Regions from separate parts of the Pseudoalteromonas sp. SG43-3 genome, predicted to be linked through region 3. Evidence: predicted binding sites of a transcription regulator. Region 3 holds the regulator's gene; each other region holds the start of a gene.
The links. Region 3 encodes sigma-54, which starts transcription at its own class of promoters, with help from an activator protein. Its sites were predicted from a motif close to GTTGGCACGNNNNTNGNNT; they were not measured.
Positions count from the first base shown of each region.

Region 1 (8,022 bases), on a different contig from region 3:
AAGTTATGCAGTAATAGTGATGTGCGCCATGTGTCAGCATCGGTTGCGAGTATTGGTAAACCGGTTTGCATAGCTTGTTCACACAAAGCCATAATACGTGGCTCTGGCTCAAAGCCACCGGTGAGTAATATAGCGCCAAGTTTAGTGCCGTTCATAGCAGATAAACACGCAGCAACAAGTATGTCAGAGCGATCGCCCGGTGTTACTAATAAAGCACCTGGCGTAAAATAATTTAAAATATTAGAAACCGTACGAGCGCAAAAAGTGATACGACGCAGGCGACGATGAAGCATATCGCCTTCGTTAATTATTGTTGCTTTTAAATACGCGCTTAAGTCTTTTACGCGTGGCGCTACTAAGTCAAAATCCCACGGGATTGCGCCAAGCAACATAAACGGATTTTTTTTAAAAATAGGTAAAGACGCTAAACGATTTAACTCGTTTTCAAGCTCTTCGGGTTTGTAAGCGTCGACTAAATCGGCGCGTGCACGGCCTTCTTCATCAAGTGGCGCATTTACTTTATTAAAAATACAGCCCAGTACACGAGGATGATCGATTCCACCGTAATTACCTGCTGCAATTTCTAGGCGGTCTTCTATTTGAGTAATGGTGTAATTACCAGGGGTAAGTACAAATACAATTTCAGCGCCGAGTGTTTGCGCAATTTCGCGGTTTACACGCCCAGCATAAGGTTGGCGACGAGTAGGCACCATACCTTCAATAATAGCTACTTCATCGTCGTTTATTTTACTTTCAAAGCGTTCAACAATTTCCTCTAGTAGATCATCACCTTTACCGTCGCCAATCATTTGCTCAGCATAATCAAGAGCAAAAGGGGTGGGTGGGTTAATAGGTGAACCTTGAGTGACTATTTGTGTTGATTTTTCAGGACCTGTTTCGCCTGAACGAGGCTGAGCGATGGGTTTAAAAAAGTTAACTTTAACTGTTTTTTGCTCAAGAGCGCGAACTAAACCAACGGATACCGACGTTAAACCCACACCGGTAGACACAGGAATTAACATAATACGACGTGCCATATTAAAGATCCTTTACGATGTTAGCGGCATCAAGTGCAATAACCCACTCTTCGTTGGTCGGCATTACTACCACTTTGGATGAAGTATTGGCTGAACTAATAATACCTTGATTACCAAAACGTGCATCAAGATTGCTCTTCTGGTCACAACTGAACCCTAAAAAAGCTAATTGATTAATGACATTTTCACGTATGATATCGGAGTTTTCGCCAATGCCGCCAGTAAATATAAGTGCATCTAAACGTTGTAATGGTACCATGTAGGCTGCAATTTGTTTGGCTAGTCGGTAGCAAAAAATATCCAGCGCTAAACGTGCTTGTTTATGTCCGGCAACAGCGGCTTCTTCAATCGTTCGACAATCGTTAGAGAGTTCGCTAATACCTAGTAGGCCGCTTTCTTGGTTTAATAAATTATCTATTTGCTGAGCGTTGTAACTAAGCTGTGTAGTTAAAAAATTAAATAAACCGGGGTCAATATCTCCACTGCGAGTACCCATAACAATACCAGCCAATGGCGTTAAACCCATACTGGTATCAACACTTTTACCATTTTTTATTGCAGTAACAGAGCAGCCATTACCTAAATGAGCACTAATGAAATTACTCTTCTCTATAGGCTGATTTAATAATTTAGCAGTTTGTTCTGCTACATAGTAATGACTTGTGCCGTGCATACCATAGCGTCTTACACCGTAGCCTGTATAAAGCTTATAGGGTAGGGCGTAAAGGTAGGCAACTTCATCCATAGTTTGATGAAATGCTGTGTCAAATACTGCTACTTGGGGTAAACCTATAAATGAAGCTTGTGCAGATGAAATACCTAACAAGTTCGCATGACCATGTAGCGGCGCTAAAGAAGACGCTTTAGTAATACCGTTAATTACGTCTTCATCAATTAAGACTGACTTTGTGAAATGCTCTCCGCCATGAACAACACGGTGCCCAACAGCAATAAGGTGCTCATCAAGGTTATGATCCTTTATTAAGCTTACAAGCGTATTTATAGCCTCAGCATGTGCTTGATTAGCCGCTAAGTCGATAACCGTCTTAGTTCCATTAAATTTGTATTTAATGGAGGGGGCTTTGGCGCCCAAGCGTTCAGCAAGGCCTGATATAATTTCGTGACCGTCGTTTGCATCAATAATGGCAAACTTTAAACTAGAGCTACCACAGTTTAAAACTAAAACATGTTGGGATTCAGAGGAGGTTGTTGGCATAGATTCAATTTCCATAAACAAATTTAGTAAGTGAACGTTAATACGTGATAGTTACACTTACGGTATTAAATAAAGCTAAAACAATTAAATGTTCAACTGCAAAGTGGTTAACTCAATGTTAAATATTTTACCTTATTTATGATGTTTAAGTTAGGATTGTTCGCCATTAAAGGGGAAATTTAAGCTCTTTTACTGAGAAAGTGTAACTCCCTCATTTTGTGTTACACTTTGGTATAGCTCGTTTTCTATTGTATTTAAAAGCAGTATCTGTGAGGAGTCATGATGCAAAAAAGTGTGATGTCACAACTACAAACAGGCCGTTTGTATGGTAAAAAATGGCCAATGCGTAAAGAGCTTGCGCCTTTGTTTTTAGAGTTTAGAGTGATTAGAGCGACTGAGCTTGCCATAACAGTAATGCCAATCTTGGCTATGCTAACGTTGTTTTTTCAGCTTAATTACTTAGGTTCTGATTTTTTACCGCAAGCTATTGCGAGTGCATTATTTTTTATATCGTTACCTTTACAAGGTTTATTTTGGTTAGGTAAACGAGCGCAAACGCCTTTAGATCCTGCGATGCAAAAATGGTACAACGAGCTGTACACTAAAATGGCGGCTAATGGATATCAAACGCAGTTAAGTGAGAACAAGCCCCGTTATATGGAGCTTGCTAACTTACTTAAAGATATGTTTGAAAAAATGGATAGAGCATTTACTAAAGAGCAGTTTTAGCGGGTTATACCATCATCTATTTTGGTAAACTGAGTAATATAAAATGATAAGGTGACATTGTGTTCACCTTTTTGTTCGAGTGCTGTCCAGTGCTCGGGTCTAAATTTCCATGCAAATGGCGTCATCATTATTAAGTTTTTAATATCAGTAAAGCTAAGCGCTACATGCTCTGTTAAAAGAGCCTGTTCTGATTTTTGAAACCCTTTTGGCGTGGCTATTTCAGTATGTTCGTTTACTTCTGAATATATATACGATTTTAGCTCTTTTAAATGATAAGGGCCTGGGCTTGCTACCACTAATGTTGCGTTTTTATTAGCTAGACGTTCAAGTTCTTCCTCAAACAAAGGTGCAAATACGCTAATAAGTACATCAGCAAATTGACTTTTAAAAGGCGCTTGGCTAATTGATGCAACACTAAAATAGCAATTAGGGTAGCGCTTTGCCGCATATTTCACGGCAGATTTTGAAATATCGACACCGTATACAACTGCGTCTGTTTTACTTGCTATTGCTTGGGTATAAAACCCTTCACCGCATCCTAAATCTATAACCGTATTCGCACTTATTCGACCGACTAAATCGCTAAGATTTTGTTGTAAAAAGCGGTAGTATCCACGCTCTAAAAATGCGCGTCTAGCTTGTACCATTTCAAGGGAGTCGCCTGGTTGTTTTGAATTTTTTTGTTGCACAGGCAGTAAATTAACATACCCTTCTTTGGCAAAATCAAAGCTGTGGTTATTAGCACAACGAAGTGTTGAATCAGCTTTCAAAAGTGCGAGGTTACATAGCGGGCATTGATATTGTAGACTCATGAGTCTAGGTAGTCCTTATCGTAAAAGTTTTTACCCAATGCGGGCGATAGGTGATCATAATTGTTATAGCCATGCCGTTGAGCATTGCTTCAGGAAACCAAATTATGGCACTTAAATAAACGTAGTTATCTGCAAGTTCTTGCCAATTGTATTGCCCTATAGCTAAGTAAAATAAAGCACCTAGGCCTATTTTTATACAGGCTATAAATCCTGCGGTTATAAACGCACAAACAAATATATAAACAAAAAAATGACGAGGTAAATACTGGTAACTAATTATAAAGCCAAGATAGCTCAATAAAATAGGAATAAACGCACCAATAAACAGTTGTACTGGTAACAGCTCAAGTTCAATTTGACCAAAGGCAGCGAGTAGCGCTGTGGCAAGTAAGCTACTTAAAATAGTCAATCGCCAGCCTAAAATTAATGTAGCAGCCGTAACACCTAGGATGTGTAAATCAAGGCCAGTTAAAATGCCAGCCTTTATTCGCCAAAGCACTGCAAACACTAACGCACATGCAAGAACTCCAGTTTGACGGGCTGGCGTATTAAGCAATGTTTTATATGTTTTTTTATCAAAGCTTAGTAGGGCAATAATAATTACAAGGGCCCAAAGTAGCCCTTGTATTGTTATGCTGAGCATAGTAATTACTTAAATGTTGACCATATAGGGGCATGATCTGAGGGTTTTTCAATACCGCGCAGTTCGTAGTCAATACCAGTATCTATACAGCGTGCTGCAAGCTCATTAGTTGCAAGTACTACATCTATTCGAAGCCCTCGGTTATCTACAAACCCTTTAGAGCGATAGTCAAACCACGAATATTGATCGTCTGTTTCTGGGTTTTGTTCTCTAAAGGTGTCTTTAAAGCCCCAATTAAGTAATGTTGCAAGCCATTCACGCTCTACCGGTTGGAAAGAACATTTACCCGTTTTTAACCAACGCTTTGCATTAACTTCGCCAATACCAATATCTAAATCGGTGGGTGATATGTTGATATCGCCCATAACAATGACGTCTTGATCAGGGGTGTGGTTGGTTTCAAGGTGTGTCATCAAATCTTTATAAAATTGTCGTTTATAAGGAAATTTAGTTTCGTGATTAATATTTTCACCTTGTGGGAAATAGCCATTCATGACGGTAAGGTCGCGACCGTTATCTTGTTCAACAGTGACGCTTATCATGCGTTTTTGCGACTCCTCTGTATCGGTAGCAAAGCCTTTTAAGACCGATTTAGGCTCTTTTTTGCATAACATAGCTACGCCATAATGGGCTTTTTGGCCATGAAAGTAGACGTGATATCCCATTTTTTGTACATCTTCTAGTGGGAATGCTTCGTCATGAACTTTAATCTCTTGCAAGCCAATAACGTCTGGTTGATGTTTGTCGATAATTGCTTGCAATTGGTGAAGACGAGCACGCAGACCATTGATATTGAAAGAAATCACTTTCATAAAATTTACCTTAAAATTGGATCTATTTAATGAATTAAATTGTATCAGTAAATACGCGTACATAACATGACTGAAATGAGAAAATAGCTGCACAAATGTTGATCAATTGGTGAGTAAAGTTTAAACATTGTAAATGCAGTATTAATTTTTTAAATAAATAAAAAATTCAATTGAACTTAACTTTATTGAATATATAATGCGCGAAATTCACTTGTTTAGCTCGTTCAAATAGGATCTCTCATGAAAACACAACTACTTTTAGCTACTGCTTTATTAGCATCTGCAACTGCTTCAGCACAAAGCAATACTTACTTCAGTCAAGATAATAAAATTGAGTCTAAGTTATGTGTACTAAGCGCAAACGAAGGCTTTAGTGTTGCTCGTAAAGAAGCTGCTCAGCACGGTGTTTACTTATCTCGTTTTTCTAAAAGCATTTTATGTAATGGTGAAGATATTCGCGATATTGCTAAAAAAACGGCATTAAGCAACGCATCAGTTGAGAAAGTAGAAGTATTTGCAAAAGATGCTCAACAAGAAACTCAATTATGTATGACGGCTTTAAAACAAGGTTTAGCACCTGTTCGCCAAAAAATTGGTAACTTAAACTCATTAAAATGTAATGGTCAAAACGTTACTGAGTTTGTTAAACGCTACCAAAACGCAGCAATCTAATTATTAGCTGAACTATATAACTAAAATTGAGATACCTGGTTTTTTACCGGGTATTTTTTTGCAAAAATTACAAGGTTGTTTGCAAAGCTTGCAAGCTTAACTTATTGAAACTGTTCAACAAATGCACAAGTCAAGATTAAGTTGTTGATTCTTATAAGTTAACTATTATTGGCATTGGATTTGTATTAGTTAAAGTGACATTTAATTAATTACGAAGGATACGTCTTATGAAAAAGTTAACATTAGCAGCCACTATTTTAGCATCATTAAGCCTAGCGGCTTGTTCATCTAATCAAGGTCTTGAAAGAATAGACAGTGACTTTGCAAGTTTAGATAATGACAGCGATGGCTACATCTCAAAAGTTGAAGCTGATGACGATAGCATTTGGGGCCATTTTTCAAATATTGATACCAATATGGATAACGAAATTAGCCGCAAAGAATTCAACACTTACATGAAGTTAAACAATGGTAAAGTAGCCACTGATTCTGAAGTAAGTGAGTCGGCATTTAAAGCTGAAATCGCTAAATTCGATAAAATTGAAAGCAGCTTTTCAAGCTTAGATAACGACAGTAATGGCTATATTTCGGTAGTTGAAGGTAACGATGATGATATTTCAAATCACTTTGGTTACATGGATAAAAACCAAGATAAGCGCATCAGTAAAAGCGAGTTTATGGGTTACATTAAAAAATACGGTAACGCAGTAGCTGAAGATGATGCATTAGAAGCCATTAAACACAGCTAATATTTGTTGTTTTAAAGAGTAAATTAGAAGCCAGTGATAATCACTGGCTTTTTTGTATTTAAAATCTAGTTATTTAGTAGATATATTTTCCTAGTTTGGTGTTGTTCTGTCATAATAGATGGCTGTGTATTTTTATTTGTTAAGAGTGTGTATGGCGGGTCGGCGAATTAGTGATGAACAACTAGTTGAGATCATTGAAGCAGCTATTTTTGTTGCAGATAAGCCTGTGAGTAAACGCCACCTTAAAGATACTGTATTAATAGATTTAGCTATTTCTATGGCGCGAATAAACGACGCAATAGATACAATACAAGAACATTTTCAAACTCGTGGTATTCGCTTAGTTGAAGTTGGTAGTGGGTATCGTTTTCAGGCATGTAGTAGTTTAAGCCCTTGGTTAAATAACTTGTGGCAAGAACGCGCACCAAAATACTCACGTGCTTTACTGGAAACATTATCACTTATTGCATATAGGCAGCCCATTACGCGCGGTGAAATTGAGCAAGTAAGGGGTGTTACTACGGGTTCGAATATTATTAAAACCCTACTCGAAAGAGAGTGGGTTAAAGTGGTAGGGCATAAAGAGGTTCCGGGTAAGCCGGCTTTATATGCAACTACTAAACAATTTTTAGATTATTTTTCGTTAACTGGACTTGAAAACTTACCTGCGCTGCCAACAGAGCAGCAAAGTAAAATTAACCAGTTATTGAGCGATCCTTCTGTGAGAGAACCATCCGAATGAGTATTATACAAGGTGAAAAGTTACAAAAAGTCTTAGCCCGTGCAGGCGTAGGCTCACGCCGTGAAATGGAAAAATACATTGATGCAAACCGCGTTAGTGTAAACGGTAAAGTGGCAAAGTTAGGAGACCGTGTTGAAGAAACCGATTTGATTCGTGTTGACGGGCACACTGTAAAGATTGAAGAAAAAGCAGATAGAATCTGTCGTGTGATTATGTATAACAAACCCGAAGGTGAGTTAAGCACACGTAAAGATCCAGAAGGGCGTCGTACAGTATTTGACCGACTTCCTCGTATTGATGGTGAGCGTTGGATTGCGGTTGGCCGATTAGACGTTAATACTTCGGGTTTGATGCTCTTTACTAATGATGGTGAATTAGCTAACCGCTTGATGCACCCAAGCTATGAAGTAGAGCGTGAATACTCTGCGCGTGTATTTGGTGAAGTAACCAATGAAACGGTTAAAAACTTACTACGTGGTGTTGAGCTTGAAGATGGTCCAGCCAAATTCACGACTGTAACCCCTATGGGTGGCGAAGGCGTTAACCGCTGGTTTAACGTAACGTTAAATGAAGGACGTAACCGTGAAGTACGTCGTTTATGGCAGTCTCA
Region 1 covers NZ_JACJFC010000004.1:83,433-91,454, forward strand. The annotation lists gene pta (phosphate acetyltransferase) at 1-1,037, opposite strand, end outside; gene H5157_RS04895 (acetate kinase) at 1,039-2,253, opposite strand; gene yfbV (terminus macrodomain insulation protein YfbV) at 2,536-2,982, shown strand; gene H5157_RS04905 (putative RNA methyltransferase) at 2,979-3,794, opposite strand; partial or broken gene H5157_RS04910 (energy-coupling factor ABC transporter permease) at 3,791-4,437, opposite strand; gene xthA (exodeoxyribonuclease III) at 4,443-5,249, opposite strand; gene H5157_RS04920 (exonuclease III) at 5,490-5,921, shown strand; gene H5157_RS04925 (EF-hand domain-containing protein) at 6,149-6,670, shown strand; gene scpB (SMC-Scp complex subunit ScpB) at 6,822-7,412, shown strand; gene rluB (23S rRNA pseudouridine(2605) synthase RluB) at 7,409-8,022, shown strand, end outside.
Region 1: the regulator sigma-54 is predicted to act here: its motif matches at 6,089-6,107, upstream of H5157_RS04925 (EF-hand domain-containing protein).

Region 2 (8,022 bases), on a different contig from region 3:
CATCCATGGTGAAGGTTACCGTTTCATTGGTAAAATTGACGCTTAATTAGAGCTAATTAGTTTCACTCTAATTGCTGTAAAAATAAATGAAGGGCTTTCTGTCCTTCATTTATTTTATCTGCCAGAATATCTAACCACTGCTTTAACACCTCATCAGATTCATCAATAGCACCATGTTCCATTATTTTGGCATGAAGCTGCACATCATTAAGACCTACTGAGCCAGCCGCCCCTTTGAGTTTATGCGCTACTGATTCATATTCTTCTCTATCACCAGTATTTAATGAAGTAAGTAACTCTTGCTGATATTGTGGACTTAGCTTTTCGAATAGCTGACTACTGCGTCTAAACACAACTAAGCCCATCGAATTGACAAAGTCTTCTATTGTTTCCATATCTAATAAGTGTGCATCAATGCCTTTAAGGGCTTCTTCACTTACTTTTAACAGCGGCTCTGTGCATTCACTTTGCTTAATTCCAAATAAATCAGCCAGCATTTTATCAAGCTTCACCGTGTTAATTGGTTTAGCAAGCGCCCCTTGTATTGATATGCCTTCAAGCTCTTCTTCAGCACTACGAACATTGGCCGTTAGCGCTACAATGGGTAGTTTATCAAAGTGACTATCTGAGCGTATTTGCTTGGCAACTACGTCACCATTTATATCAGGCAATTGCATATCAAGTAATACTAAATCTAAGTCATCTTCGGTTTCGACAAACGAGAGTGCATCTTCACCGGTTTCAGCCCACAACACCTCATGCCCGCGTTGCTCTAATAAGTTTGTAGCAATTTCGGCGTTAAGAGGTACATCTTCTACTAGTAAAATATACAAACCACGACCAACATAACTTTGCTCTGTTGGTGCTACACATAAATTAAGCGGTATTTGAACTGTAAAGCAACTTCCTTCGCCCTCAGTACTATTTACTGTAATTATCCCTTTCATCGCACTTACAAGTGCCTTAGTTACAGCCAAACCAATACCGGAACCTATTGCGTTAGTCCCTTTTAAATCTGGCGCTTTGTAATACATATCAAATATATGAGCAAGCTGCTCTGGCGGAATACCCTGGCCGGTATCCGATACTTTCATAACTAACCATGGGCCTTCAACTCTGTTTTCTCGGCTACATTCAAGTGTTACCTTCCCTTGCTGTGTAAACTTAACGGCGTTATTAATTAAGTTCCAAACAACTTGGCGTAAGCGAGTTGGGTCGAGCTGTGCGTAAATATCCAGCACCCCATTGCGCTTAATATCAAACTCTAGCTCTTTTTGCTCCGCGATTAAGCCCGCAAAGTTAACAACGTCATTTATAAAGTCTGATACGTTAATAGAGTTGGTCACTATATCGAGCTGATCTCTATCTATTTTGTCTAAATCAATAATATCGTTAAAAATATTGCCGAGCGTTTCAGCACTCGAAAATATAGTATTACCCCAACTACGCTGCTGTTTGTTTAAGTCAGTATCAAGCAGCATTCGTGTTAAACCAACAATACCATTGAGCGGTGTACGTAGTTCATGGCTTAATGTGGCAATAAACTTACCTTTGTCTTTATAGGCCGTTTCGAGCGCTTGAGCGGCCTCCTTACGACTTGTGATATCACGACCAAAGCCCAGTAGACCAATGTAATCACCTTCATCATTTATAAAAGGTAATTTACGCAGCTCAAACCAACGCGTTTCGCCATTTACCTCATAACCCACATCAATGGTTAGTGCTTTATGGCTTTGCTCTACTTCTTTATCGGTTTTCAAAACTTCAGATAAAAAGTGGCTAGGAAATATCTGCTCAACCGTTTTGCCAATTAGTTCGCTACTTGATTTGCCCATTACTTCTTCAAACATTTTATTACAACCAGCAAACACGCCATTGTTATCGCGGTAATAAAATAAATCAGGAGATGAATCAACTATTGAGCGCTGCAGCATGCTTTGTTGAGCAAGTTCTTGTTGTGTTTTTTTACGCTCAGCAATTTCTCGTCGTAGTTCTTCGATAGCGCGGTGCTTGGCATGAAATGCCATTTTACGCTCATCAATTTCGATGTTTAGACGGTTAATGTTATCTTTTAGGGTTTGATTTAAAAGCTTTTCTTGCTTGGTGGCGCTGTCTAAATAAGCATATGAGGCATCTAGTTGTCGAATTGAATTAAGCAACACACTTATAATTAAAGGAGAAACCACAGCCGTAAAAAATACCACGGCTAAAATATCAACCAGGTGTAATTCGCCTATCGCCACATAATAAAACATGCTCGATAAAATAAGAGATACAGTTAAAAATAAAGTGTAACAAATAGCAGCGGTTTTAAATTCACCAAATCGCGTTATTGAGCTGGAAAGTACCCGAGCCCAAGGGCTCAAAGAATAATCGGTCATACGTAATTTTATCTCTTAGCTGTGTACTTAATATAAAGAAGGCAATGCGTATGTATAAACATACCATTTTCCCAGATTTTAGCATTTTTCTCCTACCACTACTCACGTTGTGCGATAAAAACAGAATTTTTCATGTTTGATTTAGCTCATCTATTAAACTCATCATTTCAGCAATAAATTATTTAGTGTAAAATGCCCCGCTTTATTATCCCCAAAATACGAGTAGCGCACATGCAAACCAATATGCCAGATATAGCAGACACTGCACCCGCTTTACAAACAGGTAAATTAGACTGGGTTGGCATGGGCGAAATAGAACTGCCATTTATTTTTGAATCCCGAGACTTATCTCCAGTTACAGTAAACGCCAAAGCTCGTGCATTTGTAAATTTACATAAAGAAGATGCCAAAGGCATTCATATGTCACGTCTATTTTTGGCACTTGATCTGCTTTCAACCGAGCAGCAAGTCAATCCGCAAACGATAGCGCAGGCACTCGATACCTTTATAACTAGCCACGAAGGGCTGAGCGATAAAGCACAAATTGAATTTAAATTTGAATTACCGCTACGCCGTAAGTCACTATTAAGTGGTAAAGCGGGCTGGAAAAGCTACCCAGTTGTACTTACCAGCACAATTGAAAATAACGTTATTAGCTACGAGCTAACCGTAGATGTAACTTATTCTTCAACGTGCCCATGCTCTGCTGCACTTGCGCGCCAGCTTATACAAAACGCGTTTAACGAAAAGTTTAACCAAGAAACGTTAAGCCAAAAAGATGTGCACGAATGGCTAGGCACTACACAAGGCATTGTAGCTACTCCTCACTCGCAGCGCTCTATTACCAACGTAAAAGTAAAGCTTGATAGCAACATTCAAGAATTTGACGTAGTTACGCTAATTAACACTCTTGAAGCTGAGCTTAAAACACCAGTACAAGCAGCAGTAAAACGTGAAGATGAGCAAGAATTTGCCCGTTTGAATGGTCAAAACCTTATGTTTTGTGAAGATGCAGCGCGTAAAATTAAAGCATTGCTAGAGGCAAACAATTACAGTGATTATTGGCTGCAAATAAACCACTATGAATCACTGCATGCGCACGATGCTGTAGCTATTGCAGTAAAAGGTATTAAAGGAGGCTACAAAGCTTAATCGCTGTGTAGCTATTGCTTGTAAACCAGCCGGTAATTATTTTATAACCCATACTTTTTAGGCACGTAAATTGCTTTGTTTGAGCAGTGTCAATTTGTTGTTATGGAGTTACCGTATGGAATTCGCTTTATTATTAATCCTAGTATTAGTTGTCGGGGCCTCTGTTGTTGCGTCAAAATTTAATGACGATGGCGGAAACCCGTATCCTTTTACTCGCAAGCAAACTGTTTTTACGCAGGTTGAAGGCGCTTTTTTAAATCTTCTCGAGCGTGCTGTTGGCGATCAATATAAAATTGTTAGTCGCGTTAAGTTAATCGACGTTATTGACTGTAAGCAAGGCCTTTCAGTAAAGTCTAAACGTGCTGCTTTAGCTAAAGCTAAAAATAAGCAACTCGACTTTGTATTAATCGATAAAGAAAAACTAACAATCATTGCTGCTGTTGACCTAGTTAACAATGCCAACAAAGATGGCCACAAAGCTCAACGCGACTGGTTTGTAAACGGTGCACTAGAGTCTGCGGGCATTCCACATATTCGTATGAAAGTTAAATCGGGCTACCGCCCTTCTGAAGTACGCGATGCAATTATGTTTAAACTTGGTAAGCCTGCAGCAACACAAACTCAGCGCCCTGTTCGTAATCGCTCACACAAGCCAGCGGTACTTTCACCTTCTCAAGCTAAAGCGCAAACTACCGCGTTAGCTGAAATTTAAAAAACGAATTAAATACTCTCCTAAAAAGTATTTAAAGCGAGCTCATAAACAAGCTCGCTTTTTTGTTTTTTATTGCTAACTTCACGTATAATAAAGTGATTCAAACTCAGGAATTAAACTTTATGAATGTTGGTATTATTGGCGCAATGGAGCCAGAAGTTAAAATTTTACGTGAAGCTATGCAAAACCCACAAATTTTAACTAAAGCAGGTTTCACTTTTTATACTGGCGAGTTGGCTGGTAACACGGTGACACTTGTTCAATCTGGTATTGGTAAAGTCGCATCAACTATTGCAACTACCTTACTGATCGATAACTTCAAACCTGATTGCATAATTAACACAGGCTCAGCCGGTGGATTCGATCCTTCTCTTAGTGTTGGCGATGTAGTAATTTCGTCAGAAGTACGTCACCACGATGTAGACGTAACTGCTTTTGGCTACGAAATTGGCCAAGTACCACAAATGCCGGCAGGCTTTGCAGCACACCCTAAATTAGTTGAAGCAGCACAGCAAACTATCGAACAAATCAGTGATGTTAAAACACTCGTTGGCTTAATTTGTACTGGTGACACATTTATGTGTGACCCTATACGCATTGATAAAGCACGTAGTGATTTTCCTACAATGCTTGCTGTTGAAATGGAAGGCGCTTCAATTGCACAAACGTGTTTTACGCTAAACACACCATTTGTTGTAATTCGCTCAATGTCTGATATTGCTGGTAAAGAGTCACCACAATCATTTGAAGAATACCTAGAAACAGCATCAATCAACTCATCTAAAATGGTTGTTGCACTTTTAGAAAAGCTTACAGCAGTATCTCTGTAAATGCTTAGCAATATTGTTCAAAATCACTTGGACTTTATTGCCTTTATACTAGCGCTTCTTGCTGAGCGCTTTATTCCCCTTATTAGCTGGTATCATCCTAATACGGCGTTAAATGCTGTTTTTAGTGCTATTGGCAAACGTATATACAAAAGCAAAGAACCTAAAAGCTATCAATATTTGGCAGCTATACTCGCAAGCTCACTTATTTTAAGTGTCATTCTCATTATTGTAGTGTTGCTACTCGAGTTTGCTTTTTATCCTGAATTACTCGCTGGCCTTATTTTATACTTATGCTTAGAAAGTAAGAGCATTGATAAAAAAGCACTTCGCATTGCAAAGCTAACTAAACAAAATCAAAAATCCACAGCGCGCGAATTACTAAAGCCACTGCTTGCCCGTGAAGTTAATAGACTTTCATCTGCTGGTATTATCAAAGCATTAATTGAGAGCTTAATACTGCGCACCGCTCGATACTATTTCGTGGTCATATTTATATTTTTAGCATTTGGCCCTATAGCTGCCCTTGCCTATCGGTTACTTACCTTAATACAACAAGCATGGCGTAGTGATATCCCCCCAAATAGTTACTTTTTAAAACCGCTTAAAACACCCTTGTTTATTATTGAATATATTCCGATGCGCTTACTCGCTTTAACTATTGCAGCAAGTCGAGCAAGCAAACAAAGCATGCATTATATAAAGCATTATGGCAGGCATTTTTATCAAACAAATACAGGCTGGCTCTTAAGCACATGTTCTGCATCACTTGGCGTTCAGCTGGGCGGGCCTGCAGTTTATTTAGGTACTCGCTTTAATAAAATGCGTATTGGTACTGATAGACTACCTACACCCGAGGATGTACCTGTAATAATTAATAGGTTAAATCAGGCCCGTGTATTTTGGTTGTTAGTAATAGCCAGTATTGAAATATTAAAATTGATTTAAAGGGCTCAAAATACGAGCACAAAAAAACCAGCCGAGGCTGGTTTTTTAGTTTTTAAACTGTGCTTAAGCTACAGTGATGTTTGCAAACTTACGTTTACCTACTTGGTAAATAGCCGTTGTGCCTTTTGCTATTTCAAGTTTGGTATCAGTGATTTTATCTTCACCGTTAAGTTTAACTGCACCTTGCTTAATCATACGCATTGCTTCTGATGTACTTACTACTAAATTTGCTTCTTTAAGCAAGTTAGCAATTAAAATAGTATCTTCTGCAATAGTGATTGTTAGCTCTGGGATTTCATCTGGTAACGCTTTTTTCTGAAAACGCTGAATAAAATCATCATGTGCACCTTGTGCATCAGCTTCACTATGAAAACGAGCAATTAGCTCTTTAGCTAGTTCAATTTTAATATCGCGCGGATTCGTACCTTGCTCAACACGTTCTTTTTGAGCTGCAATTTCTTCAATAGAAAGCGCACTTAATAAGTCGTAGTAACGCCACATTAGCACATCACTAATTGACATTATTTTACCAAACATATCGTTAGGTGCATCAGTAATACCAATGTAGTTACCAAGCGACTTAGACATTTTTTGAACGCCGTCAGTACCTTCAAGTAATGGCATCATTAATACTGTTTGCGGCTTTTGACCTTCTACTTTTTGTAGCTCACGGCCCATTAACAAATTAAAGCGCTGATCAGTACCACCTAGTTCAACATCTGACTCTAGTGCAACCGAATCCCAACCTTGTACCAGTGGATATAAAAACTCATGAATTGCAATTGGTTGGCCGCTTCCATAACGCTTTTTAAAGTCATCACGTTCAAGCATACGTGCTACGGTTTGGTTTGCAGCAAGTTTAATCATGCCTGCAGCGCCTAACTTTTCCATCCAAGTAGAGTTAAATGCAACAGTGGTTTTAGCAGGATCTAGAATTTTGAATACTTGTTCTTTATATGTTTCGGCATTGGCTAGTACGTCTTCACGAGTAAGTGGTTTACGCGTTACGTTTTTCCCCGTTGGGTCACCAATCATGCCAGTAAAGTCACCAATTAAGAAAATAACCTCATGACCTAAATCCTGAAAGGTTTTCATTTTATTAATTAGTACAGTGTGTCCTAAGTGTAAATCAGGCGCTGTAGGATCAAAGCCTGCTTTTATTTTTAGCTTCTTGCCCGACTTTAGTTTTTCAACTAGTTCGTCTTCAATTAATATTTCTTCTGCACCGCGTTTTATCTCTGCTAGAGCGGTTTGTAAATCCACTGTGTATTACTCCAAAATTCTGCCGACGAAGGGGCGACTAGTTACTTGCGTAGTCACGGTTTAATAAAGGTTTAAACCGAATAAATAGATGTAGCTAACATAACAAATTTCTACCTAATTAAAACAACTTTTTAAGTGATTCATGCAACTAAACTAAATCAATTGAGTCTTAGCTAGGTAGAGCGTTAAAAAAGGCTTTCTAAGCCCGATTTTAGCGTAGTTTAAGGTCAGTTTAAATCTACAAAACACTAGTATTCGTACATTATTAAGTATATCCTGCAATATTATGTATTTATTATCTTGACAGCAGAAAAAGGCACGTTATGGTTCACGTGGTTCACACGCTCCCCAAAAAACACAAATTGCTTATTCTAGGTTTGGTTTCTGCTATTGTTGGCTTAGCCTTTCTTCCTTCTGAAAAAGCCACTGCATCCAAAGACAATAGTGCAAATGCACTAGAAATTGGTAAGCGCTATGAGTTACAAGTTAAAGTTGATAACAACGAAAAATTAACTGAGTTAAATTCAGAGCAAGCAGCAGAAAAGTTACCAGAATACGACTTTGTCGATCATAAAGTTAAAAATGGCGACAATTTAGCAATTATCTTTAAGCGTGCTGGTTTTTCGGCTCAAACGCTTCATAAACTAATTAACACTAATGCTGAGACTCGCAAGCTGACTAAAATTCACCCAGGTGAAATACTTAGTTTTGCGACAGCTGAAGATGGCTCCTTAGCTCA
Region 2 covers NZ_JACJFC010000010.1:39,107-47,128, forward strand. The annotation lists gene arcA (two-component system response regulator ArcA) at 1-46, shown strand, start outside; gene arcB (aerobic respiration two-component sensor histidine kinase ArcB) at 63-2,381, opposite strand; gene folE2 (GTP cyclohydrolase FolE2) at 2,613-3,533, shown strand; gene H5157_RS10985 (DUF2726 domain-containing protein) at 3,649-4,245, shown strand; gene mtnN (5'-methylthioadenosine/S-adenosylhomocysteine nucleosidase) at 4,368-5,075, shown strand; gene H5157_RS10995 (regulatory signaling modulator protein AmpE) at 5,076-6,020, shown strand; gene tyrS (tyrosine--tRNA ligase) at 6,084-7,283, opposite strand; gene H5157_RS11005 (peptidoglycan DD-metalloendopeptidase family protein) at 7,607-8,022, shown strand, end outside.
Region 2: the regulator sigma-54 is predicted to act here: its motif matches at 3,591-3,609, upstream of H5157_RS10985 (DUF2726 domain-containing protein).

Region 3 (8,022 bases):
TTCGGCTTAAGCGACTTAGTCATTGGTTTAACAATTATTGCCATTGGTACTAGCTTACCGGAACTTGCCGCCTCGGTTGCAGGTGTACTTAAAAATGAAGATGATTTAGCACTAGGTAATATTGTTGGATCAAACATATTTAATATTTTAGCTGTATTACCTCTAGCAGGTATTATTAATCCTTCAGCAATTGATCCATCGTTAGTAAGCCGAGATATATTAATTATGATTGGTGCAACACTTGCTCTTATTATTATGTCATTGAACTTTAGAGGCACCCAGCGTATCAATAGGGTAGAAGGCGGCTTATTGCTAATAGCGTTTTTGGGTTACCAAGGGTATATTTTTAGTCAAGTAGGGTAAATGATGGCAACGCTAAACTTTATTGAACAAGGCCTTCGCGTTTTAGATGTTGAGCGCCAAGCACTTAGTGATATTGCACAATATGTAGATGAAAATTTTCATAACGCGTGCCAATTAATGTACGACTGTGAAGGCCGTATTATTGTTATTGGCATGGGAAAATCAGGCCATATTGGCAATAAAATAGCGGCAACCCTTGCAAGCACTGGCAGCCCTGCGTTTTTTGTTCACCCTGGTGAAGCAAGTCATGGTGATTTAGGTATGATCACTAAAAATGACGTGGTTATGCTTATTTCTAATTCAGGGGAAACCAGCGAAGTTTTAAATATCATTCCGGTTTTAAAACGACTTGGTGCCAAAATGATAGCGATGACTGGCAATACACAATCAACCATGGCAACCCTTGCTAATGTACATGTATGCATTAAAGTAGAAAAAGAAGCTTGTTCATTGGGTCTAGCCCCTACATCAAGTACCACTGCAACGCTTGCGATGGGCGATGCCATGGCAGTTGCATTATTAGAAGCTCGCGGCTTTACAGCTGATGACTTCGCGCTATCTCACCCAGGTGGTAGTTTAGGCAAGCGCTTATTACTTACTTTAAAAGATGTTATGCACAGCGGCGCAAATACACCTATTATTGATGTTTCACAAACAGTTAAAGATGCTCTAATAGAAATGTCAGCTAAAGGATTAGGTATGTCAGCCATTGTTGATGAAAATCAGCAACTCGTAGGGTTATTTACCGATGGTGACTTACGTCGCATTTTAGAACAAAGAATTGATATTCATACAACACAAATAGATGTTGTTATGACTAAGTCATGCACTACAGCTACGCAAGATATTTTAGCCGCTGAAGCGCTCAATATTATGGAACGTAAACGTATAAATGGCCTAATCGTCGTCAATGAGAAAAACCAACCTATTGGCGCATTAAATATGCAAGACCTATTAAAAGCAGGAGTGTTATAAATGCAATTTGAAGAACTCTATCAACCGCTGAGCGATGATGCAAAAGCACGCGCTAAAAAAGTAAAACTACTTATATGCGATATTGATGGTGTATTTTCTGATGGCCGTATTTACCTTGGCAATCAAGGTGAAGAGCTAAAAGCATTTAATACAAAAGATGGTTTTGGCATTAAAGCACTTATAAACAGTGGCTTTGAAGTAGCTGTTATTACTGGTCGTCATTCACAGATAGTACAACAACGTATGAGCAGCTTAACCGTACAGCATATTTATCAAGGCCAAGAAAATAAGCTCATTGCCTATCAAGAATTAAAAGATAAACTCAACCTTAGCGATGAACAAATTGCTTATATTGGTGATGACGGTCCTGACATGCCTGTTATGGAGTTAGTAGGCTTTGCCGTTGCAGTAAATGATGCCCACCCTCTTATTAAGCGTTTGTCACATTATGTAACGCAAATGCCTGGTGGTTTTGGCGCTGTGAGAGAACTCACCGATTTGCTCATGCTTGAAAATGGTAAAGCATTGACTACACAAGGCACTAGTTCATGAATGCAGCGCGCATAATATTAAGCGTTTTATTCATTAGCTGTATGGTTTGGCTTTGGTACCCTTATTTTACACAAACAAATATTGTGCCTCAGGCTGAGCCTGAAGTTGTTGCTAAGCCTGATTACATAGCTATTGAGCTCAAACAGACAGCCTATGATGAGCAAGGTAAAATTAGCCACAAAGTCACTGCGGCTAAAATGGAGCTATACCAGCAATTAGGTTTCACGTTTTTTGAAAAACCCATTTTTACTTTATATAACGAGCAACAAACGTGGCAAATAAATGCAGACGAAGCAACATTATATGAAGATAAACAATTAATTTTAGAAGGTAATGTGGTTGCCAAAAATTTAACCGATAACGCCATGATAGACAAAATCAATGCTGATAATATTCAGGTTGATATAAAGTTATTAACAATGCGTTCGGAGCAACCCGTCATTATCACTGGACCCAATTTAAAAATCACCGGTAAAGGCCTAGAAGCCGACTTGAAAACCGAAGTGATAAAACTAATTAACCATACGCGAACCATATATTATGACCAATAAAATATTAAAATCACTTATAATTCCTACACTTATACTAGCGTTTAATAGTAGTGCTGCAGAGCAAAACACGCAACCTGCTGCCAATCAAATTTCAATAAGTGCCGACAAGCAAGAAGGTCAATTGAAAGCTAATGTGGGTATTTTTGAGAAAAACGTTGAGATTATTCACGGTAATCGCCGCATTACAGCCGATCGCCTCGAAGTACACAAACGTGATGAACTTGGTGATAATAAACAATTATTAATTGCCACAGGTAGCCCTGCGCACTTTGAAGAAAAGCAATCAGACGGCACGACTATGAGCGCCAGTGCTGACGAAGTACGTTATGATGTATCTAAGCGTTTTTTAACGCTTGTTGGTAATGCACAAGTATCGCAAGCCGGACAAAAAATAAATGCTAAAAGCATTACCTACGACATAGAGCAGCAGCTCATCAGTGCCGAAAAAGATGAAAACTCAACTGACCGCGTTCACACAATTTTAGTACCGATCGAAACTAAAAAAAGTAAAAAAGGCGATAAAGGTCAACCATGAGCACATTAAAAGCAGAACTATTAGCAAAAAGCTATAAAGGTCGTGAAGTTGTAAAAAACGTCGGCCTTGAAGTACAAGCTGGCAGTATAGTTGGCTTACTTGGCCCTAACGGTGCTGGTAAAACAACGACTTTTTATATGATTGTAGGGCTTGTTCCTAGCGACAAAGGTAAAATATCTATTGATGATAACGATATTACTCTTTTACCTATGCATAGTCGTGCTAGATTAGGCATAGGCTACTTACCACAAGAGTCATCGATTTTTAGAAAGCTGACTGTTTATCAAAACTTAATGGCCATTTTAGAAACGCGCAAAGAACTAAATAAACAAGCCAGAGAAGACACGCTCAATAACTTATTAGATGAATTTAGCATACAACACATTCGTGATAGCCAAGGTATGGCATTATCGGGGGGAGAACGTCGTCGTGTAGAAATAGCACGAGCGCTGGCAGCAGATCCTAAATTTATATTACTGGATGAACCGTTTGCCGGTGTTGACCCTATTTCGGTATTAGATATAAAGAAAATAATAGAACATCTTAAAAATCGTGGGATTGGTGTATTAATTACCGACCATAACGTAAGAGAGACCCTTGATGTTTGTGAAAAAGCCTACATTGTTTCTCATGGGGAGCTGATTGCATCAGGTACTCCAGAACACGTATTAAATGATAAAACAGTACGCGATGTTTACTTAGGCGAGCAATTTAGGCTGTAACATTTACGCCATGTCTTTAAGCATCTGCTAGTATTAATTATAACAACATAAAAGGATTGTTAGAGATACATGAGGCAATCACTACAGCTGCGCATGGGCCAGCAACTTACAATGACTCCACAGTTGCAACAAGCTATTCGTTTGTTGCAACTCAGTACATTGGATCTCCAGCAAGAAATACAAGAAGCTCTCGACAGTAATCCACTATTAGAGGTTGAAGAGGCAGACTATTCCGAAGACGCTGCTGGTAAAAACGAGCAAAAAGCTGATACCGATGACATAACTGTTAGCGCATCTGCTGATGATGCTCCGAGCGAATACGAACAAGATACTGGTGAAGCACTTGCAAAAGACACGCTAAGTGACGACATGGCTATGGATGTCAGTTGGGATGAGTACATGAGTGCCGCTCCTGCAGCCTCATCAGGTCCAATGCCTGAAGACGAATCAATATACCAAGGCGCCTCTACTGAAACGCTGCATGAGTATTTAATGTGGCAATTACAACTAACGCCATTTAGCCCTACAGACGAAGCTATTGCTATTGCTATTGTAGAAGCTGTCGATGATTCAGGTATTTTAACACTAAGCTGCGAAGAGATTTTAGAAAGCTTTAATCAAGAAAACGAAGATGATAACGAAGTCGAACTTGATGAAATTGAAGCGGTATTAAAACGCATCCAACTGTTTGATCCTGTTGGTATTGCTGCACGTAGTTTACAAGAGTGTTTGTGTATTCAGCTTAATCAATTTGATAAAGAAACACCTTATATTAATGAAACGAAAATGATTTTAACCGAGCATATTGATCTATTAGCAGCTCGCGACTATCGTACATTAATGAAAAAAACTAAGCTCAAAGAAGAAGAGCTTAAAGAAGTAATGACACTAATACATACTCTCAACCCAAAACCTGCAGATACTATTGTAAGGGAAGAATCTGAGTATGTTATTCCTGATGTGTCAGTTAAAAAAATTAAAGGCCGCTGGGTTGTCGAATTAAACCCAGATAGCATGCCTAAAATTCGTGTTAATAGCCAATACGCAGCAATGTCTCGCACTGTAAAATCAAGTGGCGACAGCCAGTTTATTCGCTCACATTTACAAGAAGCTAAATGGTTTATTAAAAGCTTAGAAAGTAGAAACGACACGCTATTAAAAGTTACTAATTGTATTGTTAAGCAACAACAAGGCTTTTTTGAACATGGCCCTGAAGCCATGAAACCAATGGTTTTAAATGATGTTGCTGAAATGGTAGAAATGCACGAATCGACAATTTCTCGCGTAACTACTCAAAAGTACATGCATACACCCCGTGGTATATTTGAGCTTAAATATTTTTTCTCAAGCCATGTAAGTACTGAAAACGGTGGTGAATGTTCATCTACAGCAATACGTGCGCTTATCCGAAAATTAATCGCAGCAGAAAACTCAGCAAAACCATTGAGTGATAGCAAAATAGCGGATATATTGGCTGAGCAAGGAATTAAAGTAGCGAGACGTACAATCGCAAAATACCGCGAATCTCTTGCTATTCCACCGTCAAATCAGCGTAAAAGTCTGATTTAAGACGCTAAACTAAGAGGGTAATGCTTATGCAACTAAACTTAACTGGTCGTCACGTAGAATTAACCGATTCACTAAGAGACTATATTAATACTAAATTTGCGAAGCTTGAAAGACACTCTGATCATATTAATAATGTTCATGTCATTCTCGATGTAGAAAAATTAAATCAAAAAGCAGAAGCCACAATACACGTAAGCGGTGCTGAGCTATTTGCCTCTACAGAACATCAAGATATGTATGCCGCTATTGACTCGTTGATCGACAAGCTCGATCGCCAAGTAATCAAACACAAAGAGAAGCTTGCTCGACACTAATATGATGAAATTAAGTTCACTTATATGCCAGGACTGCAGCAAAGCTGCGGTCCTTTTTAATAGCAAAAAAAGAATTTTAGAGTTCATTAGCGAACTTGCTCACGACAAACTTCCGTATTTACCGCAACAAGATATTCTTAATGCTTTAATGAGCAGAGAGAAATTAGGTAGTACAGGTATAGGACGTGGCATTGCTATTCCTCATGGAAGAATGAGCGGTGCAGAAGAGCCTTTGGCTTTAGTGCTCGTTAGCGAAACTCCAATAAACTTTGATGCAATCGATAATCGCCCTGTTGATATTTTTGTCGCACTCATCGTACCAGATGGCGATAACCAGCAGCACTTAAAGACTCTAGCAACCATTGCTGATAAACTAAACAACAAAGATTTTTGTAAACAGTTACGCAGTGCAAAATCTGATACTGAGCTTTACCAAGTTATTGTCGATCAATCATAGTTTTATAAAGGGTGTTAAATGGAGTTAATTATCATAAGCGGCCGTTCTGGTTCTGGAAAGTCGGTTGCTTTGCGCGTTGTAGAAGATTTAGGTTATTATTGCGTAGATAATATTCCAGTAAACCTACTACCTTCATTAGTTCGCAGTGTGTCTGATAGCTACGATAAAATTGCTGTTAGCATAGATGTGCGCAACATACCTAAAGAACAAGATGAATTTAACGATATTCTTGAATACTTACCAGGCTTTGCAAACCCTACGTTATTTTATTTAGATAGTGACGATCAGACATTGATCAAACGCTTTTCTGAAACACGCAGATTACACCCACTATCAATAGACTCGTTGCCTCTTGATTTAGCCATCAAAAAAGAAAAAGAATTACTTGATGTATTAACCACTCGCGCCGACTTTATGATAGATACGACTGATTTAAGTGTTCATCAACTCGCTGAATCTATTCGTGAAAAGATTTTAGGTAAAAAAGATAAGCAACTGATTGTCACATTTGAATCATTTGGTTTTAAACACGGTATACCAAAAGAAGCAGACTACGTATTTGATGCACGCTTTTTACCAAATCCACACTGGGAACCAGAGTTGAAGCCTTTAAATGGGTTAGATCAACCGGTTAAAGACTATTTAGCTAATCACAGCATAGTGCAAAAATTCACATGGCAAATTCAAACATTTGTACAAACGTGGTTACCGCATTTAGAACGAAATAACCGCAGTTATTTAACCATTGCTATTGGCTGTACAGGTGGGCAACATCGCTCTGTGTATTTAGCGCAAACTATCGGTGAAAGTTTTGCAATGACACATCCCAATGTAAAAATTCGCCATCGCGAACAAGAAAAATAATATAGCTGAATAATCACCTGTTCAGCTTAGGTAGAGTAAGTTATGCATTGTGAAGATACCTTTTTAATAAAAAACAAATTAGGCTTACACGCCAGAGCAGCTACTGTGCTTGCGCAATTAGCAGTACAATTTGATGCTACAATCACATTATTCCAAGATGACAAAGAAGCAGCAGGCGATAGCGTACTTGCATTAATGTTACTTGAAAGTAGCCAAGGAAAAGAAGTTAAAGTTGTTTGTAAAGGCCCTGATTCTGAGCAAGCTTTACACGCTGTTGGAGAATTAATAGCACAACGCTTTAATGAACAAGAATAATCTGTTTTATAAAAACAATATTCGCATTACTAGTGCTTCAATTAAAACAGATATATAAAATAAATAGGTTAGTAACGCCAGTTAACTCACCTCCCCCCATAAAGTAATATAACAATTTATAAAGGACGCCAATGCCAGAAGCTTTTGAACAAGATTATCCACTACAGCAACTAAAGCAGGTGACGAAGTCACTCAATAGTGGTCAATTTGTTCAAGTTAGGCGCATGCTCGCAAAAACGGCTCCTTGTGATACCGCATTATTATTAGAATCATCACCGCATAAAATTCGCCGACTGCTTTGGCAATTGGTCGATCCTGATGTGCAGGGTGATGTTCTTGAAGAATTATCTGAAGATGTTCGTTTAGGCATTATTGCCCAAATGGAACCTAAGCACATTGCCGCCGCAACTGAAGACATGGGCCACGATGACTTAGGTGAAGTATTACGTAGCCTGCCAGATACCGTCTATAAAGACGTTGTTAGCGCGATGGACATTCAAGACCGTGAACGTGCCACGCAAGCACTGTCATATCAAGAGCGTTCAGCAGGTGCGCTAATGAACACCGATACGGTGACCATTCGCCCTGATGTAACACTCGATGTTGTACTTCGTTATATTAGACTGCGTGGTGAGTTACCAGAGGGTACAGATGATTTATATGTTGTTGATAAACATAACTGCTTTATAGGCGCTTTATCGCTGAGTACATTATTAACTAATCCGCCAGAAAAAATTGTCCGCGATTTAATGGATGAAGATTGTGAGTCTATCCCAATCTCAATGGATGAAAGTGAAGTAGCGCA
Region 3 covers NZ_JACJFC010000001.1:66,883-74,904, reverse strand. The annotation lists gene H5157_RS00385 (calcium/sodium antiporter) at 1-363, shown strand, start outside; gene H5157_RS00380 (KpsF/GutQ family sugar-phosphate isomerase) at 367-1,338, shown strand; gene kdsC (3-deoxy-manno-octulosonate-8-phosphatase KdsC) at 1,339-1,890, shown strand; gene lptC (LPS export ABC transporter periplasmic protein LptC) at 1,887-2,441, shown strand; gene lptA (lipopolysaccharide transport periplasmic protein LptA) at 2,431-2,976, shown strand; gene lptB (LPS export ABC transporter ATP-binding protein) at 2,973-3,698, shown strand; gene H5157_RS00355 (RNA polymerase factor sigma-54) at 3,768-5,267, shown strand; gene hpf (ribosome hibernation promoting factor) at 5,294-5,581, shown strand; gene ptsN (PTS IIA-like nitrogen regulatory protein PtsN) at 5,586-6,038, shown strand; gene rapZ (RNase adapter RapZ) at 6,057-6,902, shown strand; gene H5157_RS00335 (HPr family phosphocarrier protein) at 6,945-7,217, shown strand; gene mgtE (magnesium transporter) at 7,349-8,022, shown strand, end outside.

Region 4 (8,022 bases), on a different contig from region 3:
ATGATCAATTACGCGGTCATCCCAGCTTAATTTACCTTCATCAACCAACTTTGCCAGTGCCGCAGTAGTGAATGCTTTTGTGTTTGAAGCAATACCAAATAAAGTGTCTTTGTTTACTTTTTTGTTGGTATCGAGATTAGTTACACCAAAGCCTTTAGCAAATATTACTTTATCGTTTTCAACAATGGCAACTGCCATACCGGGTACGTCAAAACGTGCCATTGACGCTTTAATTACGTCGTCAATTTTGTTGGTATCAACTTGTGCCCAGCTGCTAAACGTAGTGCCTGCTAATAGTGCAATTGCGGCAAGTTTGGTTAATTTCATATCAATCCTATTTTATTATTTTTGATGAACTGCAAATTCAATTGCTGCGCGCTCTTGATTGGTGTCGCTTTTTTGTGCGCGATTTAATATGGCATCACTGTATTCTTTTGGTACGCCCGCTTCAAGTGAACCGCGATGAACGTGTTTTATGTACCAATCATATGGCAGTACATCGCTGTCATGGGTATTAGCTATATAACAATGTGCGGCTACAGTCTCACCCGTTAAAAGCGTTGGGGCTATATCTACACAATCGTAACCTACGCCCTCAATACCATCTAAAATAGCTTTTTCTTCTTCATTGAGCTCATAAATAACGCCGTAAACCAATGCATCTTCTTTATCGCTTGGACAAATACTGCATTTACCTGAGCCATCTTTAAATAGCATATCAAAAGTAAGCTCGTAGCCTTTAAGTACCGCAGTTCCTACACGCTTTACATTGGGCAAGCGCGCTAACAAACGATTAGATGACATATTAGAACCAAATGAAAAATTATATAGCGGCATTTTTATCTCCTGCGCTTTTTGAATAAGTTAAATAACAACACGTACTGCAAGTGCAATTAAAATAATGCCAATTCCACGGTCAAACCAATAACCGCGTTGTTGGAAAAAGCCCCTTACATTATCTCGAGAAAGCATCATTGAAAGCATTGAAAACCACGCCCAAGTAGCCAATGCCATATACACGCCGTAGCCGACCTGTATGCTAGTAGGTGTTGTTGGGCTAATCACGAGTGTAAATAACGACATAAAAAATAACGTGGCTTTTGGGTTTAATGCATTGGTGAAAAAGCCGCGCCTAAAAGCCACCCAAACGGGTTCCTCTTGAACGGTTTTGTTTTCAACATCTTTTACAGCCTCGCCTTCATTACTTGCAGGCGGTTTTGCAGCTCTAAGAGCTTGTACGCCTAAGTAAGCTAAATATGCACCAGCAAGGTACTTGAGCGCCATAAATAAACTAGGCGATTGCGTTAAAATAAGCGCAACACCTAAAACACAATAGGCAACGTGCAGTAAAATAGCAGCGCCAACACCTGCGCTTGTCCACAATGCATTGCGCCTTCCTTGTTGCACACTTTGCTTAAGTACTACGGCAAAGTCAGGCCCTGGGCTTGCTACTGCAAAAAAATGAGCAATAACAATCAGTAAAAATTCATCTAAGTATTCCACGCAGATCCTTGCTAGTTTGGCGAATAAGCTAATAACAGCGGGTTGGCCGAGTTATTTACCAATGCTTTAATTTCTTTTTGTGCTTTTTTAAACTGGCCACGTAAATGCGGCTTTAAATGCTTTTTAGACACTTTATCGTTTTTAAAGTAACTAATTAGGGCATGCATAAATACCGTATGCGTTTCACTTAACTTAGCTTCACGGTTAGCGTATGGGTTATAGCAAGAGCCACACCCGCCTTTAAACTGATACACCGTATTACTCATCATCACACCAAACCCTAAAAAACAAGCAAGTGCATCAGCAGCTTGTGGTAAATACTCCCTACCACCTGGCGGTAGCACCCCAACGTGATGAATAAGTATGGTGGCCAGAGTACCTGCATAACTAGCCACTAAATCTTGTGGCTGATTAATCTGGTTAGGATTAAAAGAAATATTAATCGTATGGCTTGGCGGCACAATTAGATGGCTGCCTTCGCCACGTATTTCATTGCTAAATTCAAAGTGTGGAAAAACTTGCGGTTGTAATTGCTGCGGTGCAACTAGTTGGATAGGCCATGCGTTCATACCCGCGTAATTAGTAACGCGGTTAAAAACATTACTCGCCATTTCTTCAATGCTCGATACCGAATCAGGGAAAAAAGTGGCCGTTGGCAGTATTATTTGAGTGTGCTTTGTAAAAAACTCAGCATCAAAGTTTTCTACAGCCCAAATAAATGTATCAATAAGCCATTGCTGTTCTTGCTGCTCTAATAATGGCTTTGATTTAAATAAAGCTAACATAGTGTGCTCTTTTAGGTTTTAGTTTAGGTGCTTACGTAGGTGCTAACTTAGTCTTTTTGTGTAAGCGCCCAGTCCCACGCTTGAGTATTGTATAGCGGCACTGTTGATAGCGCATGGTGGTGGCTTCCACTGGACTCTTTAGTTGAGTACGATAAGTACAATAAAGTACGATTTTCAGCATCGTAAATACGACGTACTTTTAGTGATTTAAATAATATACTTTTAGATGATTTAAAGATCACTTCGCCCGATTTGCTACGGTCTATTTTTTGTAGCTGCTGCGCTGTAATTGGCCCCGTTTGACGACACGCTATAGACATATCAGAGGGATCTGAAAAATCTAAATTAGCCTCTATATGACTAATATGACAAGTAACGCCCTCAACAATAGGATCTTGCTGCGAATTCACCACAACATCTTTAGTTGTAAATAACCCAAGGCTTACCGAAGCAACATCGTCAGAGCAAGCACTTAACGTAACAATTGCACCTGCAAGTAAAGCTAAACGTTTAAATTTTTGTGGTAATTTCATACTTATCCTTAATCAATATATAGGTAACTTAGTAGATAAGTTACTAAGCGAAGGTTCACCTGTTTGTTTTTATACTAACATCAAAAATAAATACGACTAAATTAGTTTAAAGTAAAGATTTTAGATAGCTCAGGGTTTAGTGACCCCTCTTGTATTTGATACAATTACCTCTCGCTCATGCAGTAACTCATAATAGGAAACGCCTAAATGCCGCACATTATTATTGAACACTCAGAAGACCTCCCCGTTTTACCTCAAGTACTGGTAGAAAAAATTCATACAACCGCTTTCGAAAGTAACTTGTTTGAATTAGAAACCATAAAAACACGTGCTATTGCTTATCAGCAATATCAACTTGGCGCAGGAAAATCAGGGTTTATACATATCGCGGTACATATTTTGGCAGGACGCTCAATTGAGCAAAAACAAATGTTAAGCGAACTGCTACTTTCATGTTTAAAAACATATTGCAGAGCATCAGACAGTCTAAGCGTAAATATTTACGATATTGAGCATGAGATATACCGTAAAAATTAGTTAACTCTTGTAGCTTTGAGCAATAAAAGTAAACACTAGTAAGTAAAAAGCCCCAATAGGGGCTTTTTTGTCTTCTGACATTAAATGCTGATCACTGTCACTTATAAAGCAAAGCATCTGATCTAACGCTGGAATTTAATAGTGCATTCGCACTATTCCAAATTTAAGAAAGCTTAGCTTAATCTATGGATTAACTTTATTTAGATTACGTTTATTCTTAGGGGTAACTAAAGAATAAAAATTACACAATATTAAATTAATGTAGCTTTAAATAATTTGGATAGATATTTACTTGGGAAATTTGTAAAAGTGGTGGCCCCTCCCAGACTCGAACTGGGGACCTAACGATTATGAGTCGTGTGCTCTAACCAACTGAGCTAAGGGGCCAACTTTATATAACTGCTAGGCAGTTAATTTTTGAAGCGTTCAGTCACAGAGCGACTAAAGCGGGTTGCAGTATAAAAACTTTTTAGGTGCTTGTCACTACCAAAAACCTTTATTTTAACAATCAACAAGCTAACTGCTTAAATAGTAATCTTTTAAGTGGGCATAAACATAAAATGTAAGATATTTACCGTGCTATTCACTGCATTAAATTATAAACAAAACCTATCCCATATAGTCTTTTATATTTAACCCTCTACTTTTTAAGCAAAGCTAACATATATGTGTAGGCATACAAGGCTGTAAAAAATATGCTTGGGGCTACTGTCAGTGCCAGATTAGGTGTCTGATTAACTACATTCACCATAATCACTAAGCTCGATTGAACAGTAATCGGAATAATAGGCGCAAAAAGTACGCCTGCTTTTTTTTTATTACTTAAATACGAGGCGCTAGAGTTAATTGCATTATTAAAACTTTGTCGTATTGCGACGTTTTGTGGTGTTTTAGAATGAAACATACAAATAATTGGAGTTACGAACGCAAGCGTTACATAACTAAACTTATACTTGTTGACGACCTTTTCTAAAATAAAGGTAAAAAACAGCGTTACAAATCCACTATACAACCCTTGCACTAATGCAGCTTGAAAAGTGACCGATTTAGCAATGTCTGCCGCACTATTTGCCCAGAAGGCCCAACTAAAATAAAAAATGAATGACACAACGCCTGACATTATAAGTCGAATATTCAATTAACTACCTCAACATGCCTAAAAACCTAGTTTAATGATAACACTAGAAGTGAAGGTAATATTGTCACTAAATAATAAGGTATTTGATTGTATATTATAGATGTATAAACACACTAATGTTGAAGATTTCCTAAATGGCATCAAATCAGAATCTGAGCGCGACTGTTAGCTGGAAAGCTTATTAGTAAACAATAAGTATAGTTTTAAAATAATATTGGGAGTGAGTTAAGGAAGTGAATTAATGGGTTGAAGAGTTTTAAAAAATGGATTTAATCTAAAAACTCTCTAAAAACTAATATTGTGAGCCGATCGGTACTAAAGTATTTAGCTAAACCTCAGTAGTCGGCTTACACAATATATAATCTGTCATTATTTTTTCGCAATAATGTAGATTGCATGTATTAACCCTGGGAAATAACCTAGCAGTGTTAATAGAATATTTAACCAAAAATGCATACCTAAGCCAACTTGCAAAAACACACCTAATGGCGGTAATAAAACCGAAAGTATTATACGAATAATATCCATGATCAAACTCCATTTAAATTAAACATTGAAAAGACTTAAAGCCCAGTATTACTGGGCCTTAACTATACTGTATTATTCAGCAACAATAGCTAGTTTATCAACTACGTCGCGAACATCTTCAGCATTTTTAGCAATTTTAACTGCTAGTTGCTTTTCAGCTTCAGACTCTACAGAGCCATTCAGAGTTACCACACCGTTGTCGGTATCAACATCAATGTCTGTACCACCTACTTCTGAGTCAAACAGGAAGCGAGTTGTGATTACAGTGGTGATTTTAGCGTCCGTTAGGTCGTTATCATCATCGTCCATCATGTCGTTGTTTTTATCTTCGGTGTCCATGCTTTTAACAACAGTAAGGCTGTTATCAACATCAGTTACACCATCTAGGCTAAGTACAAGTTCTTCTGCTAGCTCTTTATCGAGTTCGCTATTAACTTTACCTGTAAGTACTACCTTGCCATTTTTTACATCAGTGTTAATGTCAAAGTTGTTTAGATTAGTGTTCATAAGTAGAACGGTTTCTGCCTTACCATCAATCCAAGCATCTTTACTTTCGTTTTCCCAGCTGTTTGCTTGGGCACCCATAGCCGTAGTACCAAGAACTAGAGCTGCGATAATAGATTTGTTAAATGTTTTCATAATCTTTCTCCTTTTGATTAAAGACACTTTAACTAATGCGAGCTTCAGGCCAACTTTATTTATACTTAAAATTCAAAGGCTTGAATTAATTAAAAGATAAAACCTTATCTATGTTTGTGTAACTATTTACAGGCTACTCGGTAAAACTTTCTCAAATAGTGAAAATAGCTAGATAATTGCTCTTTTGGTTAATCTATCGTTAATATAACAAAACAAAAAACACCGTTAAAAAATAACCAATTGATAATTAATGAAATTATATTTGGTACGCGGTTTGCAGCCTAACTACAAGAGCAGTATCAATAGTAAATATAATAAGGAATAACTCATGTCTGTAAAAGTTGAAGACCGCCCAATAGAGCAAGTACGCGAACAAGTGATTGATCAATTAATTTATAATTACAGTCATGGTGTTATTTCTGTTGATGCATTCGAAAGACGTTTAGATAATGCGATGGATGCACCTAATAACGAAGCTCTGCTAGCCTTAGTAGAAGACTTAACACTTAATACCGATCAGCAATATAAAGCAGAAAAACAATCGCAATTTACACCACATTATAGTGCACAGCAAAACAGTGATGATGATTTTACATTACGCAGTATTTTAGGATCTAACGAGCGAAGTGGTCAGTGGGTTGTGCCAAAAAATATATATTTGAGTAACTTTATGGGATCGGTGGTGCTTGATTTTACCGATGCTATTTTTGCGCATCAAAATGTAACTATTCACGTTAACTGTATTTTTGGTAGCGATGAAATTTACGTACCAGAGCATGTCAATGTAGTGTCTAAAATGTTTTGTATTTTAAGTAGCCTTGAAAATAAATCTGTGTCGCTTAACAAACGCCAAGGCCCTACAATTCATATTGAAGGAAAGGCAGTAATGGGCTCGGTTGAGGTAAAAATAAAGCGCACAATTAAAGAAAAATTTATGAGCTTTGCAAATGAGCTAAAAACCCAGTTTGGCACGGGTAATAATAATCGCTCACTATAATTGAGTAGCAGCACTTTAGCGTGCTGCTTAGTATTTTATTATAAATCGTTATTTCGCTCGCTTGGTATATCACTTAAATACTCTACAAACTCAACTTCAAACCCTGCAGGATCAATAAAGTAGACATTCTTTCTGAAAGGATTCTCGTTACCTTGCTTGCTTAGAGTAAAACCCACTTTATTTAAGCGCATTACTACTGCGCTTAAATTATTAGTTACATAAGCAAAGTGTGCAAAACCAATTTGATGGCCCGATAAGTTTCTGTTTTCACCTTCACCATGACTGCTTATCGCAATGTAATGCGTGTCATCTCCAAAGTGTACCCAGCGTCTTGGTTTTCCATGCCAATCGCCTCTGCCCTCACTTCTAATCGACCAATGTGGAAATACAGCGCGATAAAATGTAAGCATACTATCTATATCACTCGCGACTAAGTTTACGTGCTCTAAATACATAATGTTATCCTATCAGTTAAGTTAGGAGCACGATAAAACCTCAAGTTAACTTTAGGTAAAGTGTTATTTAAAATTAATTTATTTAAATGCAGATAATTATTTTTTAAAAATATATAAACTTTTCAATCTTGTATAAAAAACAAACACAAGTATTTGGGGTTTATTGTTTACTTTATGGCAAAAGTCGCTAAAATACGCCGGCTGAAATATATAAACGTTCTTTTACAACCCAAAGGTAATACCATGCATCCAATGTTAAACATTGCGGTTCGCGCTGCGCGCAACGCAGGCAAAATTTTACTTCGCGCAAGTGAAGATTTATCAAAAGTTGAAGTGCAACAAAAAGGCGCTAACGACTTAGTAACTAACATTGATAAAGAAGCCGAAGCCGTAATTCGTGACACTATTTTACAGTCTTACCCTACTCACTCAATTGTTGGTGAAGAACTAGGTGAGCATAAAGGAAAGGATGATGATTACCAATGGATTGTAGATCCTATCGATGGAACAACTAACTTCATCAAAGGTATCCCTCATTACGCGGTTTCTATCGCACTTAAAGTTAAAGGTCGTTTAGACCAAGCTGTTATTTATGATCCAATTCGTGGTGAGCTTTTCACTGCATCTCGCGGTCAAGGCACTCAGTTAAACAGTAAACGTCTACGCGTTAGCAAAACTACGGTTCTTGCAGGCACTGTACTTGCTACTGGTTTCCCTTTCAAAAACAAAAACCACATGGATGCATACACTGAAGCGTTTAAAGCATTGTTTGTACACACTGCTGATATTCGCCGTGCAGGTTGTTCTGCTTTAGATATGGCATACGTTGCAGCTGGCCGTGTTGATGGATTTTTTGAAATTGGTTTAAAACCTTGGAACTCTGCTGCGGGCGAACTAATGGTTAAAG
Region 4 covers NZ_JACJFC010000005.1:123,980-132,001, forward strand. The annotation lists gene H5157_RS06155 (serine hydrolase) at 1-327, opposite strand, end outside; gene H5157_RS06160 (gamma-glutamylcyclotransferase family protein) at 343-837, opposite strand; gene H5157_RS06165 (LysE family translocator) at 865-1,503, opposite strand; gene H5157_RS06170 (hypothetical protein) at 1,515-2,288, opposite strand; gene H5157_RS06175 (CreA family protein) at 2,336-2,821, opposite strand; gene H5157_RS06180 (5-carboxymethyl-2-hydroxymuconate Delta-isomerase) at 3,029-3,358, shown strand; tRNA gene H5157_RS06185 (tRNA-Ile) at 3,669-3,745, opposite strand; gene H5157_RS06190 (hypothetical protein) at 3,999-4,496, opposite strand; gene H5157_RS06195 (YqaE/Pmp3 family membrane protein) at 4,866-5,024, opposite strand; gene H5157_RS06200 (BON domain-containing protein) at 5,097-5,663, opposite strand; gene H5157_RS06205 (LiaF domain-containing protein) at 5,992-6,660, shown strand; gene H5157_RS06210 (VOC family protein) at 6,699-7,115, opposite strand; gene suhB (inositol-1-monophosphatase) at 7,359-8,022, shown strand, end outside.
Region 4: the regulator sigma-54 is predicted to act here: its motif matches at 5,699-5,717, upstream of H5157_RS06200 (BON domain-containing protein).